Regions from separate parts of the Amycolatopsis sp. NPDC059657 genome, predicted to be linked through region 2. Evidence: riboswitches for the same ligand, from Rfam matches in the RefSeq annotation. Region 2 holds a riboswitch; each other region holds the start of a gene.
The links. Region 2 has a riboswitch for S-adenosylmethionine ahead of thrC (threonine synthase). Riboswitches for the same ligand answer to the same signal wherever they lie in the genome.
Positions count from the first base shown of each region.

Region 1: another riboswitch for S-adenosylmethionine. It lies ahead of ACFV15_RS00110 (aminotransferase class V-fold PLP-dependent enzyme); the one in region 2 lies ahead of thrC (threonine synthase).
Region 3: another riboswitch for S-adenosylmethionine. It lies ahead of ACFV15_RS39115 (methionine ABC transporter ATP-binding protein); the one in region 2 lies ahead of thrC (threonine synthase).

Region 1 covers NZ_JBHWEB010000001.1:23,089-28,272, forward strand. The annotation lists gene ACFV15_RS00100 (potassium/proton antiporter) at 1-1,148, shown strand, start outside; gene ACFV15_RS00105 (M23 family metallopeptidase) at 1,498-2,178, shown strand; SAM riboswitch class IV at 2,266-2,380, shown strand; gene ACFV15_RS00110 (aminotransferase class V-fold PLP-dependent enzyme) at 2,416-3,747, shown strand; gene ACFV15_RS00115 (hypothetical protein) at 3,775-4,371, shown strand; gene lspA (signal peptidase II) at 4,386-4,970, shown strand; gene ACFV15_RS00125 (RluA family pseudouridine synthase) at 4,967-5,184, shown strand, end outside.
Region 2 covers NZ_JBHWEB010000097.1:27,607-32,790, reverse strand. The annotation lists gene ACFV15_RS36235 (class I SAM-dependent methyltransferase) at 17-589, shown strand; gene ACFV15_RS36230 (VOC family protein) at 586-960, opposite strand; gene ACFV15_RS36225 (EamA family transporter) at 984-1,853, opposite strand; gene rpsT (30S ribosomal protein S20) at 2,019-2,279, shown strand; gene holA (DNA polymerase III subunit delta) at 2,579-3,559, opposite strand; SAM riboswitch class I at 3,694-3,827, shown strand; gene thrC (threonine synthase) at 3,839-5,113, shown strand; gene ACFV15_RS36205 (ComEC/Rec2 family competence protein) at 5,115-5,184, opposite strand, start outside.
Region 3 covers NZ_JBHWEB010000117.1:8,155-13,338, reverse strand. The annotation lists gene ACFV15_RS39120 (DHA2 family efflux MFS transporter permease subunit) at 1-940, shown strand, start outside; gene ACFV15_RS39115 (methionine ABC transporter ATP-binding protein) at 987-1,997, opposite strand; SAM riboswitch class I at 2,190-2,280, opposite strand; gene rsmA (16S rRNA (adenine(1518)-N(6)/adenine(1519)-N(6))-dimethyltransferase RsmA) at 2,400-3,242, opposite strand; gene ACFV15_RS39105 (transglycosylase family protein) at 3,925-5,184, opposite strand, start outside.

The DNA.
Region 1 (5,184 bases), on a different contig from region 2:
TGCTCGACCTCGACTGGCGGATGGCGCTGCTCTGGGGCGCGGTGCTCGCGTCCACCGACTCGGCCGCGGTGTTCTCCGTGCTGCGCACGATCGGCGTCGGCAAACGGCTGGTCGGCACCCTCGAACTCGAATCCGGTATCAACGACGCGCCCGCGTACATCGCCGTCGTCGTGCTCGCCGAAGCCACGGTCGTCGACTGGACGTTGCCGCTGCTGGTCGTCTACGAACTCGCGCTGGGCCTGGGTCTCGGCCTGCTCTTCGGCTGGGGCGGCGCGCAGGCGCTGCGCCGGGCCGCGCTGCCCGCGACCGGCCTGTATCCGCTGGCCACGGTCGCGGTGTGCGTGCTCGCGTACTCGAGCGGACAGCTCGCGCACGCGTCCGGGCTGCTGGCCACCTATGTCGCCGGGGTGGTGCTCGGCAACTCCCGGCTGCCGCACCGCTCGGACACGCTCTCGTTCGCCGAGGGCCTCGGCTGGCTCGCGCAGATCGGGCTGTTCGTGCTGCTCGGGCTGTTCGCGTCACCCACCAGGCTGCTGGACGCGATCGTGCCAGGCCTCATCGCGGGCGCGGTGGTGCTGGTGCTCTCGCGGCCGATCTCGGTGCTGATCGCCGCGCTGCCGTTCAAGGTGCCCTGGCGGGAACAGACCTTCCTCGCCTGGGCGGGGCTGCGGGGCGCGGTGCCGATCGTGCTCGCGATGATCCCGCTTTCCGAGGGCGTCCCCGGCGCGCAACGCCTGGTCGACGCCGTGTTCGTGCTGGTCATCGTGCTGACGCTGCTGCAGGGCGCGACGCTCGCCCCGCTGGCGCGCAAGCTCGGGCTCGACGCGGTCCGCGAGGCCAAGGAGATCGAGGTCGACTCGGCGCCGCTGGACGAGCTCGGCGCGGAACTCCTGCAGGTCCGCATCCAGACCGGCTCCAAGATGCACGGCGTCTACCTGACCGAGCTGCGGCTCCCGGAAGGCTCGACGATCAGCCTGGTCGTCCGCGACGGTCAAGGCTTCACTCCGCAGAAGACCACCCGTTTGCAGGAACAAGACCAACTACTTGTAGTCACCACCGCCGCGGCTCGTGATGCCGCCGAACGACGGCTCCGCGCGGTCGACCGCGCCGGCCGTCTGGCCCGCTGGCGCGGGGAGTCCGGCCACTAGAAAACGGCCGTTTCCGTACGCGGGCAGCAGACCCGTGTACACGAAAAGCAAGCATGCGTACGCGGAGAGTAAACTCGCTGCGCTTTAGTCTGCGCTGCTCAGGGGCCTGTGATCACCGTCCCTGTACGTGTGCTCGCTGTTGCGTACCGCTGGGTGGCTTTTTTGGCGCGCGAGCTGCGGGAATGTCTCGGTTAGGACTCGTACCGGTGTCGCGAGGGACTCGGGCTTGTCTCGTTAATGTCTCGAAAAGTAGACGAAAGACTATTCACTTCAAGATCGCGATGCCTTACCTTGCGTTCAATCGTGTTAGTCCGTTTGGGGGAGTGAGTCCAGAAAAGGAGGACGCAGAGTGACGAAGGTTCGCATGCGTCTTGGCTTTGTCTCCGCCGCGGCCGTGCTCGCGGGTGTGCTGGTCGGGCTGCCGACCGCGGCCCACGCGGAGGCGTTCCCGGCGTTCGCGCTGCCGTTCCAGACGGGCCAGCAGGTCTACTCGGCCGGAATCCACTCCGACGACGGCAACTCGGGCGTGAAGAACGCCATCGACTTCTCGCCGTACGACAAGACCGTGCGTGCGCCACTGGCGGGCACCGTCGCGATCCAGCACTGTTCCGGCGGCGACTGGGTGACCATCGACCACGGCAACGGCTGGCGTACCGGGTACTACCACATGGAGAACATCGCGGTCACCGACGGCCAGGCCGTCGAGGCGGGCACCGTGCTCGGCAAGACCGGGAACGCGTTGCCGTGCGGTGGATCCTCGACCGGCGCGCATGTGCACTTCACGCTCTGGTCACTTCAGGAAAGCGCTTCCAAGATGCGGGTGGACAAGGTCGCCGCCGGCAACTGGAGCGGCATGTCGTACGAGCAGGTCTCGGCCGACGTCGCCGAGGCGTTCGGCGAACCCGTCGACGGCAAGACGCTCGGTGGTTACAAGTTCACCGCGGGCGCCGAGCAGTACACCGGCACCGCCACGCGCGTGCGTGACAACGCGGTCACCCAGCTGCCCGGCCGATTCCGCTTGGACCGCTGAGAAAACGCCGGTCGCGCGGGTTTTCGTTCCAGAATCTGGGACGGGGGTTCGCGCGATCGGCGGATCTTCGGGTAGTGTCCCGAATCAGGTCACGAGTGCCAGCGTTCAGCCCCGGCTTGCTGGCCGGCAACCCTCCAACCGCGGTGGGGTGCCCCGGGTGAGGACCAGGCCTGTCGCACACGGCGACGGGCAAGCGCGGGCCCTCATGCGATGCGGGTCCCTGGACCCGGAGGCGTCATGACACTCGCACTCGATCGCACTGAAACCGTTGCCGCGCAGGACATCCCGGCCGTCGCGGGCGCCGAGCTCCGGGTGCCGCTGGTGACCGGCGAGGCCATCGGCTACGCCAACCTCGACCACGCGGCGAGCGCACCCTGCCTCGGCGCGGTGCGCGACGCGGTCGACGAATTCCTGCCCTGGTACGCGAGTGTGCACCGCGGCGCGGGCTTCGCGTCGCAGGTCTCCACCAAGCTTTACGAGCGCACACGCGGCATCCTGCGCGACTTCGTCGACGCACGCGCCACCGACACCGTGGTGTTCACCCGCAACACCACCGATTCCTTCAACCTGCTGGCCCGCAGCCTGCCGAAGGGCACCTCGGTCGTGGTGTTCGACACCGAGCACCACGCGGCCCTGTTGCCTTGGCGTGGCCCGAATGTGCGCCGCGTCCAGACCCCGCGCACCCGGCTCGCCGCGGTGTCCGCTGTGGACAGTGCACTGGCCGAGTGCCCGGAAGGCCCGCGCCTGGTGGTGCTCACCGGCGCGTCCAACGTGACCGGCGAACTGTTGCCCGTCAAGGAGATCGCGGCCGTCGCACGCAGGCACGGCGCCCGCATCGCGCTCGACGCGGCCCAGCTTTCCCCGCACCGCAAGATTTCCGTGCGCGAACTCGACGTCGACTACGTGGCTTTCTCCGGCCACAAGCTGTACGCCCCGTTCGGCGCCGGCGCGCTGATCGGCCGCGCCGACTGGCTGCGCGCGGCCCAGCCGTACCTCGCGGGCGGCGGCGCGACCAAGATCGTCACCGGCGACGCGGTGGTCTGGAACAACGGCCCCGAGCGCCACGAGGCCGGTTCGCCCAACACCGTCGGCGTGTACGCGCTCGGCGTCGCCTGCCAGACGCTCGCGAAGCAGTGGGACGAGGTCGTCGAGCACGAGACCGTGCTGCTCGACCGTCTGCGCAAGGGTCTCGCCGCCGTCCCCGGTCTCACCGAGCTGAGCCTGTTCGACGCACCGGTCGACCGGGTGGGCACGCTCAGCTTCGTGCTCGACGGCTTCGAGCCCGGCTGGGTCGCCGCGGTGCTGTCGGCCGAGTACGGCATCGGCGTCCGTGACGGCGCGTTCTGCGCGCACATCGCCACCAAGCGCCTGATCGGCGAGGCGGGCGCAGCCGGTCAGCAGGCGCTGCGCGTGAGCCTCGGCCTCGGGACCACCGAAGAGCACGTCGACCGGTTGCTGCTCGCGCTCCGGCAGATCGTCGCCAGGGGAGCGCGCTGGACCTATGCCAAGGTCGACGGCCGCTGGGCGCCCCTCGACGACCCTCGTGAGCTGCCGGGCTTCCTGCGCTGAAGGGCTCTCGCTGGCTAAACTCGGCCCATGGGGGCTAGGTATTGGTTTCCGCTGGCGTTGCTCGGCTTCGCGCAGATCGCCATGGCCGCGCTGTCCGACGCCGGGGCGGGCTGGTTCGAGTCGACGCCGTTCGCCTACACCGACCAGACGTACGGGCACCTCAAGGCCTTCGTATCCAGTGAGGCTTACGAAGCGTCGCTGAACCTCTCGTTCGACCGCGGTGTGACCCGGTTCTGGCCATACCTCATGGCGGTCGTCTTCCTGGCGACCGTCGTCTGGTATGCGGTCAAGGCGCATCGCGCGGGCACGCCGTACCCGCTGCCGCGGACGCTGGGGATCGCGTTCGGCGGGCTGGTCGCCATCGCGGTGGCCGAGTTCGTCTCCTACTCCGGGTTCGGGTTGTCCGCCCATCTGCGTGACCCGGTGATCGTCACCGCCGGGCTGCTGGTGCTGGTCTGGCTGGAGCGCAGCGTGCTGCTCCTGGTGGTCACCGGGTTGTTCCTGCTCACGGCGTCGCTGTTCACGCCGGGTCTGGCCGGGCTGCTGATTCCGGCCGTCGTGGTGCTCGCGGGGGCGTTCGTGGCGCTCGCCGGCCGGGGCAGGCCGGGCCCGGCCAGCAGCTAGTGGACAATGGGCAGGTGAGCACCGAGCCCGAATCGCAGCCAGACACCGTTCCCGACGAGCAGCCGGAGGCTCCTCCGCTGCCGAAGCGGCGGATCGTGCTGGTCTTCGCGGTGGCCTTGGTCGCGTTCGCCGCGGATCTGATCAGCAAGATCGTCGTGGTGTCCACTTTGGAGGGCAAGGAACCGGTCAAGGTACTCGGCGGGCTGCTCTACTTCCAGCTCGTGCGGAACCCTGGCGCGGCGTTCTCGCTGGCCACGGGCATGACGTGGATCCTGGCCATCGTGGCGCTCGGCGTGGTCATCGCGATCGTCTGGCTCGCCAGGCGGCTGCGGTCGACCGGCTGGGCGATCGGGCTCGGGCTGGTGCTCGCCGGCGCCTTCGGGAACCTGGTCGACCGGATCTTCCGCGCCCCGTCGCCGTTCCAGGGCCACGTCGTCGACTTCATCTCGGCGTTCGCGCCGGACGGCCGCGGGTTCGCGGTGTTCAACGTCGCCGACTCGTGCATCTGCGTCGGCGGCGCACTCATCGTGCTGATGTCACTGCTCGGCAGGGACTACGACGGCACGTCCACAAAGGACAAGAAGAAGGAAACCAAGTGAGCGCGCGCATGCTGCCCATTCCCGACGGGCTCGACGGGATGAGGGTCGACGCCGGGCTCGCCAAGATGCTCGGCCTGTCCAGGACCGTCATCGCCGACCTCGCCGAAGCCGGTGAGGTGCTGCTCGACGGCCGGGTCGCGGGCAAGTCGGACAAGCTCGTGGCCGGTGGCCTGATCGAGGTCACCCTGCCGGACCCGCGGAACAAGCTCGAGGT
Region 2 (5,184 bases):
ATATATGACTGATTCCATGACCGAAATGCTGGACAGGGCCTTCGGACATCCCCGTGGCCTGCTGGGCAGGATCGGCGCGCTGCTGATGACGCACGGCAACGGGCCGACCGAACACCACATCGCCGAAGTGGCCAAGCTCACCCCCGAGGACAGCGTTCTCGTCGTCGGGCCGGGCCCTGGCGTCGGGCTCGAGGCGGCGGCGAAACGCGCCGGGCGAGTGATCGGCGTCGATCCGTCCGAGGAGATGCTCGGCCTGTGCCGCGAGCGCTGCGGCGATACCGTCGAGCTGCGGAAAGGCACCGCGGAGGACACCGGCGAAGACGACTCGTCCGTCGACGTGGTGCTGAGCGTGAACAACGTGCTCCTCTGGGAGGACCGGGCGGCGGGCATCGCCGAGCTGTTCCGCGTGCTCAAGCCGGGTGGACGGCTGGTGCTGTCCACACACGAGAAGTGGCTGCCGGTGTCGCGGCACGTGCTGGCCGAAGAGCTGGAGACCGCCGGGTTCGTCGACGCGCAGACGTGGACGTGGGAACCGCCGGGTTTCGGAGCCGCGCTCGCCGCTCAGCTTCGCGCTCGTAAGCCGCTTTAACGAAGATCGGTCCTCAGAGGATGCCCTGAGGGGATTTCCACCAGGAAGATCTTGTGGCCGTCGGGGTCGGAGAGCCACGCCTCGTACAGGCCCCACGGCTCGACCCGGGCTTCACGGTCCGGCTGGAGCCCCTTCGCCGCCAGCTCGCGCAGCACCGCGTCGAGATCGCGCACCTGCAGCCAGAGGCTCACAGCGGGGCTCGGGCCCCCGTCGCCGCTGCCGACGATCTCCAGGAAGCCCTGGCCCAGGAAGAACACGGTGCCGCCGGGGAACTCGTAGTAGATCGCCAGGCCCAGGATGTCGCGGTAGAACGCGATCGAGGCCTCGTGATCCTGGGGCCGCACCAGTATCCGGCTGCTCAGCACGTCCATGTGCTCATCAGTACCGGATCGGCTCAGGCGATCGCAATCGCGGCGATGCCTGCCAGCACGATCACCGAGCCCGCCAGCCTGCGGACGGCGTTCGCCTCACCCAGCACGAGCCACGCGGCCAAGCCGCCGAGCACGATGCTGAGCTCACGGGCGGGTGCGACGAGGCTCACCGGCGCGATCCGCATGGCGTAGAGCACCAGCAGGTAGGCGACGGGGGAGAGCAAGCCCACGATCAGCACTTCCTTGCGATGCGCACGCCACAGGCGGACGGTTTCGGACCGGCGCCTGAGCGCGTGCGGTGCCAGGAGCGCGCTCTGCAGCACCGAGCCGAGCACGAAGTAGACGACCGGCGGCACCTCGAGGTTCTTGACCGAATGCGCGTCCCACAGCGTGTAGCCGGCGATGACTACGCCGGTGAGCAGGCCGTAGAAGACGCCGTTGCGCCGTGCGACCGGGTCATGGTGCTCCCCCGGGCGCCCGGTGCTGATCACGAGCACACCCGCCACCACCAGCAGCGCGCCGAGCAGCCCGACGAGACCTGGTCGTTCATGCAGGAAGACCACGGCGGCGACCACCGACACCAGCGGCCCGGTGCCCCTGGCCAGCGGATAGACCACGGAGAGGTCTCCCGCGTCATAGCCGCGTTGGAGCACGATGCCGTACGCGACGTGCAGCACGGCCGAACCGAGCGACGCGAGCAGCCAGCTCCACTGTGGACGCTCGGATTCCGTGCACAGCAAGAAGATCGCGACAGGCAGGAAGGCGACGGCCGAGGTGGTGTAATAGAGGAAGACGAACGCGGCACCGCCGTCGCCGACCCGCTTCGCGGCCAGGTTCCACAGCGCGTGCACCAGCGCGGCGACGAGGACGAGGCCGAGCGCGGTGCCGTTCACTGATGATCACCCTACGCGGGGGGCCTGACCAGGCTGCAAGCGCTTTTTTCCGTCCTGTTAGTCTTATTGCTCGTTGCCGTGTGGCATTCCGTCATGGAGGAAACCGGGTCTCCCGGGCCACTACGACGCGGCAGCGAACACCGGAAATGATCAAGGAGCGCCCGCGTGGCCAACATCAAGTCCCAGATCAAGCGCATCACCACCAACGAGAAGGCCCGCCAGCGCAACGTGGCGATCAAGTCCTCGGTGAAGACCGCGATCCGCAAGTTCCGCGAGGCCGCCGACGCCGGTGACAAGGACAAGGCCCTCGAGGCCCAGCGTGACGCCGCCAAGAAGCTCGACAAGGCCGTCACCAAGGGTGTCCTGCACGCCAACCAGGCCGCGAACAAGAAGTCGGCGATCGCCAAGCGCGCCAACTCGCTCTGACGCACTGGTTTTCTGAAGTTTCTCGCTGGGCCCCGCCGTTCATTCGGCGGGGCCCGGCGTTTTTTGTACCCAAGGCTTGAGGGGCGTGGCCGAGGCCCGCACACGGGGGCGGACGCAGGCGGACGGCACGCGTCCCTGATCGGACGACACGCGTTCGCGGACGGACGACACGCGTACCCAGATGGACATCATGCGTACCTGGATGGACGACACGCGTGCCTGGGGAGTCGGCACGCGTGCCCGGGGAGTCGGCACGCGTGCCCGGGGAGTCGGGAAGCGCGAGTGGGCCGGTGGCGGGGTCAGGCGTCGGACTTGGCTGCGGCGACCTGGAGGACGGCTCGTTCGAGGGCGTAGTTGGCGTCGGCTGCGGCGCCTTTGACGTCGGCGTTGAGGCGGGCGACTATGCGCATGGCGTTGGCCAGGCCCGCCTGGTTCCAGCCTCGGGCTTGGCCCTGGGCTTTGCGGATCTTCCAGGGGGGCATGCCGAGTTCGCCCGCCATCTGGTTGGGGTTGCCGCGGCCCGCGCCGGAAACGCGGGCGATGGTGCGGACCGCGTCGGCGAGCGCGTCGGCGACGAGGACGTGGGGCACGCCGAGCTGCATGGCCCAGCGGAGAGACTCGAGTGCCGCCGCGCGGTCGCCGGAGACCGCCTTTTCGGCGACGGCGAAGCCCGTGACGTCGGCGCGGCCGCGGTGGTAGCGGCGGACCGCCGCCTCGTCGACCTTGCCGCCGGAGTCGGCCACCAGCTGGGAAGCCGCTGACGAGAGCTCGCGCAGATCCGAGCCGACCGCGTCCATGAGCGCGACCAGGCCCGCCGCGTCGATCTTGCCGCCGGCGAGGCGGACTTCGTTGCGTACGAACGATTCCCGCTCGGCGGGCTTGGTGAGCTTCGGGCACTCGGTGATCACCGCGCCCGCCTTGCGCAGTGCCGCGGGCAGCGCCTTGGCCGCCTTGCTGCGGCCGCCGCCGGTGGTCACGACGACGAGCACGATGCCGTCGGCAGGGTTCTTCAGGTACGCGAGCACGGCGTCCGAGATCTCCTGCGAGATGTCCTGCGCCTGCTCCAGCACGATGACCCGGCCCTCGCTGAAGAGCGAGGGGCTGACCATCTCGGCGAGCACCGGTGCTGTGAGTTCGGACACGCGCATCCGGGTGATGTCGGCCGTCGGATCCGCGGCGCGCGAGACCTCGAGCGTCGCCTTCACGGCACGCTCGATGAGCAGTTCCTCCTCCCCGAGCACGAGATGGAGCGGCGGCGGGGAGGCTGCTGACGCGGTCACGGTGACGATCCTGCCACTAGGCCCGGTGATCTTCCGGACGGCTCCACCGGTGGGTACCGGTAGCCCGAGCTGATCGCCATGTCGTACGGTGTTACCCGAGGCGGTGCTGACGCAGCACGCCGACAATCGAATACCGCTCATCCAGAGGGGCAGAGGGAACGGCCCGACGAAGCCCCGGCAACCGGCGTACAGCCTGTCATTCCGCGTTCGCGGGATAGCTGACGATCACGGTGCCAATTCCGGCCCGCTTCGGCGGGGCAGATGAGGAAGGACCTCGCGATGACAGCAACCCTCGGCACGACTTCCACCACCACCAAGCGCACCCCGGACCTGGGCCGGGCCGTCGAGCTGGTGTCGAAGGAAGAGGGTCACCGTCAGCCACTCGCCCCCGAGTTCGTCTCCGCGGAGGACTTCTCCCCGCTCGAGGTCGCTTACGACTTCGGCAAGATCCGCCGCGAGGACATCGAATCCGGCCCCAAGAACATCTGGCGCTACAAGCACCTCCTCCCGGTCCCCTCGAACGTCGAGGAGATCCCCAACACCGAGCCCGGCGGCACCCGCCTGATCGAGGCGCGCAACCTCGCCAAGGCGCTGGGCGTGCGCAAGCTCTGGGTGAAGGACGACACCGGCAACCCGACGCACTCCTTCAAGGACCGCGTCGTCGCGGTGGCGCTGGCCGCCGCCCGCGAGTTCGGGTTCACCACGCTGTGCTGTCCGTCGACCGGCAACCTGGCCAACGCCGTCGCGGCCGCCGCGGCCCGCGCGGGCTGGGACTCGGTCGTGCTCATCCCGAAGACGTTGGAAAAGGCCAAAATCCTCACCACCGCCGTGTACGACGGCGCGCTGATCGCGGTCGACGGCAACTACGACGACGTGAACCGGCTGGCGACCCAGCTCGCCGCCGAGAACGAGACCTGGGCGTTCGTCAACGTGAACGTGCGGCCGTATTACTCGGAAGGTTCCAAGACACTCGCCTTCGAGGTCGCGGAGCAGCTGGGCTGGCGCATCCCCGAGCAGATCGTGGTGCCGATCGCTTCGGGCTCCCAGCTGACCAAGGTGGACAAGGGTTTCCGTGAGTTCGGGCAGCTCGGCCTGGTCGAGGCGAGCCCGTACAAGGTGTTCGGCGCGCAGGCCACCGGCTGCTCGCCGGTCTCGGCCGCCTTCCGCGCGGGCCACGACACGGTGCAGCCGGTCAAGCCGAACACCATCGCCCGCTCGCTGGCGATCGGCAACCCGGCCGACGGCCCGTACGTGCTCGACGTGGTCAACCGCACGGGCGGCGCGATCGAGGACGTCAGCGACGAAGAGGTGGTCGAGGGCATCCGCCTGCTCGCCCGCACCGAGGGCATCTTCACCGAGACCGCCGGTGGCGTCACCGTGGCCACGGCGAAGAAGCTCATCGAGACCGGCAAGCTGGACCCGGACGCCGAGACCGTGCTGCTCATCACCGGCGACGGCCTCAAGACCCTCGACGCCGTCGAAGGCAAGATCGGCCCGCTGGCCACCGTGCCCGCCTCCGCCGACGCCGTCCGCGAAGCCCTCAGCAAGCGCTGATTCACGGTCCTGGGCCCCGGCGGCGAGAAACCGCCGGGCCGCCCTGATCAGCGAGCACGGCCACGTCCCCG
Region 3 (5,184 bases), on a different contig from region 2:
GTCGGGGGCGGCCGTCGGGCTGATCCTCGGCGGTGCGCTCACGGAATACCTGAACTGGCGCTGGTGCCTGTACGTGAATCTGCCGATCGCGGTGCTCGCGGGCGTGGCGGGCTGGTTCGTGCTGCCGCGGGTGCCGGGTCACCGGACGGCGAAACTCGACTGGTTCAGCGGTTTGCTCGGCAGCGGCGGGATCGTCGCGCTCGTCTATGGGCTTTCCGAAGCGGCTTCGCGGGGTTGGGGTTCCGGGCTGGTGCTCAGCAGCCTGGGCATCGCGGTAGCCGCATTGGTGACTTTCGTTGTGCGCCAAGGAATGCTGCCGAACCCGTTGCTGCCACTCAATGTCGTCACCGACCGACTGCGAGCGGCGGGCTATCTGACGATCGCCGTGGCCTCGTTCGGCATGTTCGGAATGTTTCTTTTCCTTACCTACCAAATGCAAGCGATCCTAGGATACGGTGCTTTGGCCGCAGGACTTGCGTTCCTGCCGTTGCTCGGCGCGAATCTTCTTGTGTCGACCCAGGTTTCACGAAGGCTGCTGCCTCGTTTCGGGCCGCGCCCGTTCTGGGTCATTGGCTTGGCCCTGTTGGCGTGCGGGCTTTTCCTGCTCGTCCTGCTGACGCCGGGTGCGTCCTACTTCGGCCTGATCCTGCCTGCCGAACTGTTGCTCGGCGCCGGGGTCGGGCTGGCGATGCCGGTGGTGATGAACGTTGCCACGTCAGGGATCGAGCCGAAGGACGCGGGTGTCGCTTCGGCGTTCATCACGACGTCACAGCAGGTCGGCGCGTCACTGGGCACGGCTTCGCTGAACACGATCGCGGCGAGCGCGACCGCCGGCACTTCGGCGACCGCGATCGTGCACGGGTACGCGACCGCGAGTGGCTGGGCTGCCGGGATCGTACTCGTGGCCGCCTGCGTCGTCGGCGGGATCGCGCGGAAGTGATCAAGCGGGCTTTATCCCGAGACCGGGATAAAGCCCGCTGAATCCCTTACGCCGCAACGATCGCCTGCGGGGTGCGCGCGGTCTGGACGTGCGCGCCGCGCTCGGCGATCCAGCCGAGCGCACCAGCTGCCTGCTCGCCGCGGATGCCGAGACGGAAGCGGGCGACCGGGGTGTCGCCAACCCTGGTGACCCCGCCGCCGATGGTGGCGAGCTCCACGTCGAAGCGCGTCGCCGCTTCGGGCAGCAGCGCGCCGATGGCCGCGAAGCCGATCAGCACGACGTCCACGGAGCGCTCGTACTTGGCGGACTGCGTGCGGGTGGTTTCGATCGCGGGCAGCAGCGACTGCGCGGTGCGGGTGGTCGGGTCGGTGATCAGGTCGAGCACGGAACCGCGCTCGACCAGGCTGCCCGCCTCGAGAACCGCGACGTCGTCGCACACGCGGCGGACGACACCGGCGTCCGGCGTGGTCAGCACGACCGTGACGCCGAGTTCGGCACGCGCGCGGTCGAGCACGGCGAGCACGGCGCCGGACTCCTCGGAGTGGATACCCGCGGTCGGGTCGTCGGCCAGCAGCACCGAGGGGCTGGAGGCGAGCGCGCGGGCGACGGCGACGCGGCGACGCTGGCCCGCGGTCAGTTCGTCGGGACGCTGGGTGGCGCGCTGGGTGAGTCCGACCAGGTCAAGCAGGTTGCCGACCCTGGTACGGCGCGTCGGGCCGTCGAGCCCGAGCTGCTCCAGCGGGGAGGCGATGTTGCCCGCGATGGTGCGCTCGGCGTGCAGTTCCGGCTTGGCGTCGAGCACGCCGACCTGGCGGCGGATCTCGCGGAGCCTGCGGCCGTCGAGCGCGCCGGTGTTGAGGCCGTCGAGACGGACGACACCGCGGTCGGGCCGCTCCTGCAGTCCGACGACGCGGGCGAGGGTGGACTTGCCGGAACCGGCGGGACCGACGACACCGAACAACGAACCGGCGTTGATGTCGAGGCTGACGTCGCGCAGCGCGACAACCGGATTTCCGTTGGCGGAGAAGGACTTTGACAGGTTTTCAAGAGTGATCACGAAAGGGCTCCCCAAGGAAGCACGCCGCATTCAGCGGGCGCGCAGAACCGTCACCAAAGAAGGCGTCCGAAATGGACAGAGATCGAAAAAGGGATTAGGCAGAGACGGTTGAGCGTCGACACGCGGAGACCGTACGGCGACCCTCATCGACGACACGTCGCCTGGTGAGCATTCGCGAGCGGTACATCAGTTCCTCCATCGGTCCTGGCTGTAGCACCTGCCCCAGGAGGGGTGGTTGCTGCGACTTCAGCGAGCCAGGTCTCTCAGTCGCTCGGGATGGCAAGTTGAGTAAAACCGATCCCAAGGTGTGAAAGCAAGTCCATTGGTGCAGATCACACGACCGGACGTGTCCAGAGCACGGGAGGAGATTTCCAGATAGCGGAACGGTGACCGCTCGTCACGCTAAGAAGCGGCGAGCGCGATCTTCTCGAACGCACGTACATCCAGCTGCTCGCCACGCGTCTTCGGGTCGATGCCGGCCTTGGCGAGAATCTCGCCGGCCCGCTCGGCGGAACCGGCCCACGTCGCGAGCGCGGCTCGCAAAGTCTTCCTACGCTGGGAAAACGCGGCGTCGACGACCGCGAAGAGCGTCTTTCGATCCACAGTGGACTCCAGCTGGGCACGTTCGAAGGAAACGAGCGCGGAGTCGACATTGGGCACCGGCCAGAACACCGCGCGCGGCACGGCGGCCACCTTCTTCGCCCGGCCGTACCAGGCCAGCTTGACGCTCGGCACCCCGTAGATCCGGCCGCCCGGCGGGGCGGCCATCCGGTCGGCCACCTCGGTCTGGACCATTACGAGCGCACGCTGCAGCGAGGGCAACTCGGCCAGCAGCTGGAGCACGACGGGCACGGCGACGTTGTACGGCAGGTTCGCGACCAGCGAGGTCGGCTCGGCGGGCAGATCGCCCGCCTTGATCTTCAACGCGTCCTGCCCAATGACGGTCAGCCGCCCCGCGGCCTCCGGCGCCCGTTCGGCCGCGGTCCTCGGCAGCCGGGCGGCGAGCTTGGGATCGATCTCGATCGCGATGACCCGGCACCCGGGCGCCAGCAGCCCCAGCGTGAGCGAGCCGAGCCCAGGCCCGACCTCCAGCACGACATCGTCGGCGCCGACCCCGGCGAGCTCGACGATCCGCCGCACGGTGTTGGGGTCATGGACGAAGTTCTGCCCGAGCTTCTTGGTCGGGCGCACGTCCAGCTCAGCGGCCAGCCCCCGGATCTCGGCAGGCCCGAGCAGTTCAGTCACGCCCCCACCTTAGTAAGGACACCCCCCGCCCGCCCTGGGGGCTCCGCCCTGCACCAGCCTACCGGCTCCCACCGACAGTTGATCTTGCCGAGCCGACCTGCCCACAGGCCGTGCCGACCGTGGACAACCGGCGCCGGAAGACGCCGCGCCCGCCGGAAGTGTCGGCACCCTGTGCTAGCGAGGAGTTGGTACGGCCGGGCCTCGATTGCCTGCCGCGAAGGGTTCTGGAGCTGGACGAGTGGATGGTCGCGCCGGTTCTCGTTGGACGGAAGGCGAACTGGGCATGTCCAGGCAGCGAGGGCCTCCCTCACCAAGTTCGGCTTCAGGGCTCCGGCAAAGTCAGCCTCGCGGATACGCGAAACCCTCGCGCGGGTGATTTTGTCCTGCATTGTCGCTTTTGCGCGCATTGTGGAGCGGCCTGGACGTCATGACCGGGGCGTTTGCGTCGGTCAGCATTGTGAACGTGGCATTCATTCCTTCAACCGACCCGGGAGGGGCCCCCACCAAGCCCGGGTCCGCGCAGGTGGCGCAAGCCGTCGCAGAGGGGGTCGTGAGTGGTACCGCCGGTTCTAACCGGCCTAAACACTCACGACCCAGGCCCTGCCCGGAACGCAAAACGGCCCGCGACGCAAAACGGCGCCCGACGCGAAACTCCACGTCGGGCGCCGTTCGAGATCGAGAACTAGTTCAGGCCGAGCTTGCGGGAGCAGGCGGGCCAAGCGGAGTACGAGCCGCCACGGCCGGCGCGGACCTTCTCGGCGATCGCGATCTGCTCTTCGCGGGAGGCCTGGTGCGGCATCGAGGCGTACGCGGAGCCGCCGTAGGCGTCCCAGGTCGACTTGTTGAACTGGAGGCCGCCGTAGTAGCCATTGCCGGTGTTGGCCGCCCAGTTGCCGCCTGCCTCGCACTTCGCGAGCTGGTCCCAGACCGAGCCGTCGCCGATGTTGACCGGGGGCTTCTTGGTGCCGACGTGGATGATCTTCGGCTTGGCCTCGGTGAGGATCTCCTCGGAGACCTGTTCGCGGCCGACCTCTTTGTCGTTCTTCTTGGTGACCTTGTAGGTGACGATCTTCTCGCCTGCCTGGCCGGGGTCCTCGACCGAGGTCTTGCCCTTGTCCAGGTCGGGGTCGTCGACCTTCTGCTCCGGCGGAGCGATGGTCTCCTTCTCCTTGACCATGGTCACGCCGGTGCGGCTGACGTGCACCTCGGCGCCGTCGGTCAGCTTGAGGTCCAGGCCACCCTCGGCCTCGTCCTCAGGGCCGAGCGAGAGCTTCAGCTCGCCGAGCAGCTCCTTGGTGGTGACCGCGTTGGTCTTGATCTGCTTCGGCTCGGTGCCGCCGTCGTAGAGCGCGATGTTCTTGAGGGTCTTGACCTCGACGGTGGCGCCCTCGAGGGGCAGCGCGCCGTTGGCGGCCATGGAGGTCCAGGTGCCCGGCTTGAGCAGCTCGGCCATGCCCAGCTGGCCCAGCGCGTCGCCCAGGTTGGTGGCGCGGACCCAGTTCTGCTTGGCGGGAGCGCCGTCGACGACCAGGTTGAGCTGGCGGCCGCGCTCCAGGTGGATGACGCCGCCGTCGCCGACCTCGGCCTGCGGCGAGGGGGACAGCGAGTCGTGCGCGCCGACGGACAGCTCGGCGTCTTCGAGCACCTCGCCGACGGTGTCGCCGTAGGTGTGGACGGTCTGCTGCACACCGTCGACCTCGACGGTGACGCTCTTGTTCATCGCCAGCGCCGCGGCGCCGCCACCGGTCAGGGTGAGCAGTACGGCGACGACGGCGCCCTTGAGGAAGCGGCGCTTCCAGGTCTTGGTCGCCTCGACCACCGGGTCGACCTTGACGGCCTGGCGGGCCACGCGGTCTTCGGAGACCTCGTCGGGGATGACGATCGGCGGGAGGTAGGTCGTCTCCGCGTTGATGAGGCGGATCAGCTCGTCGACGTCGACGTC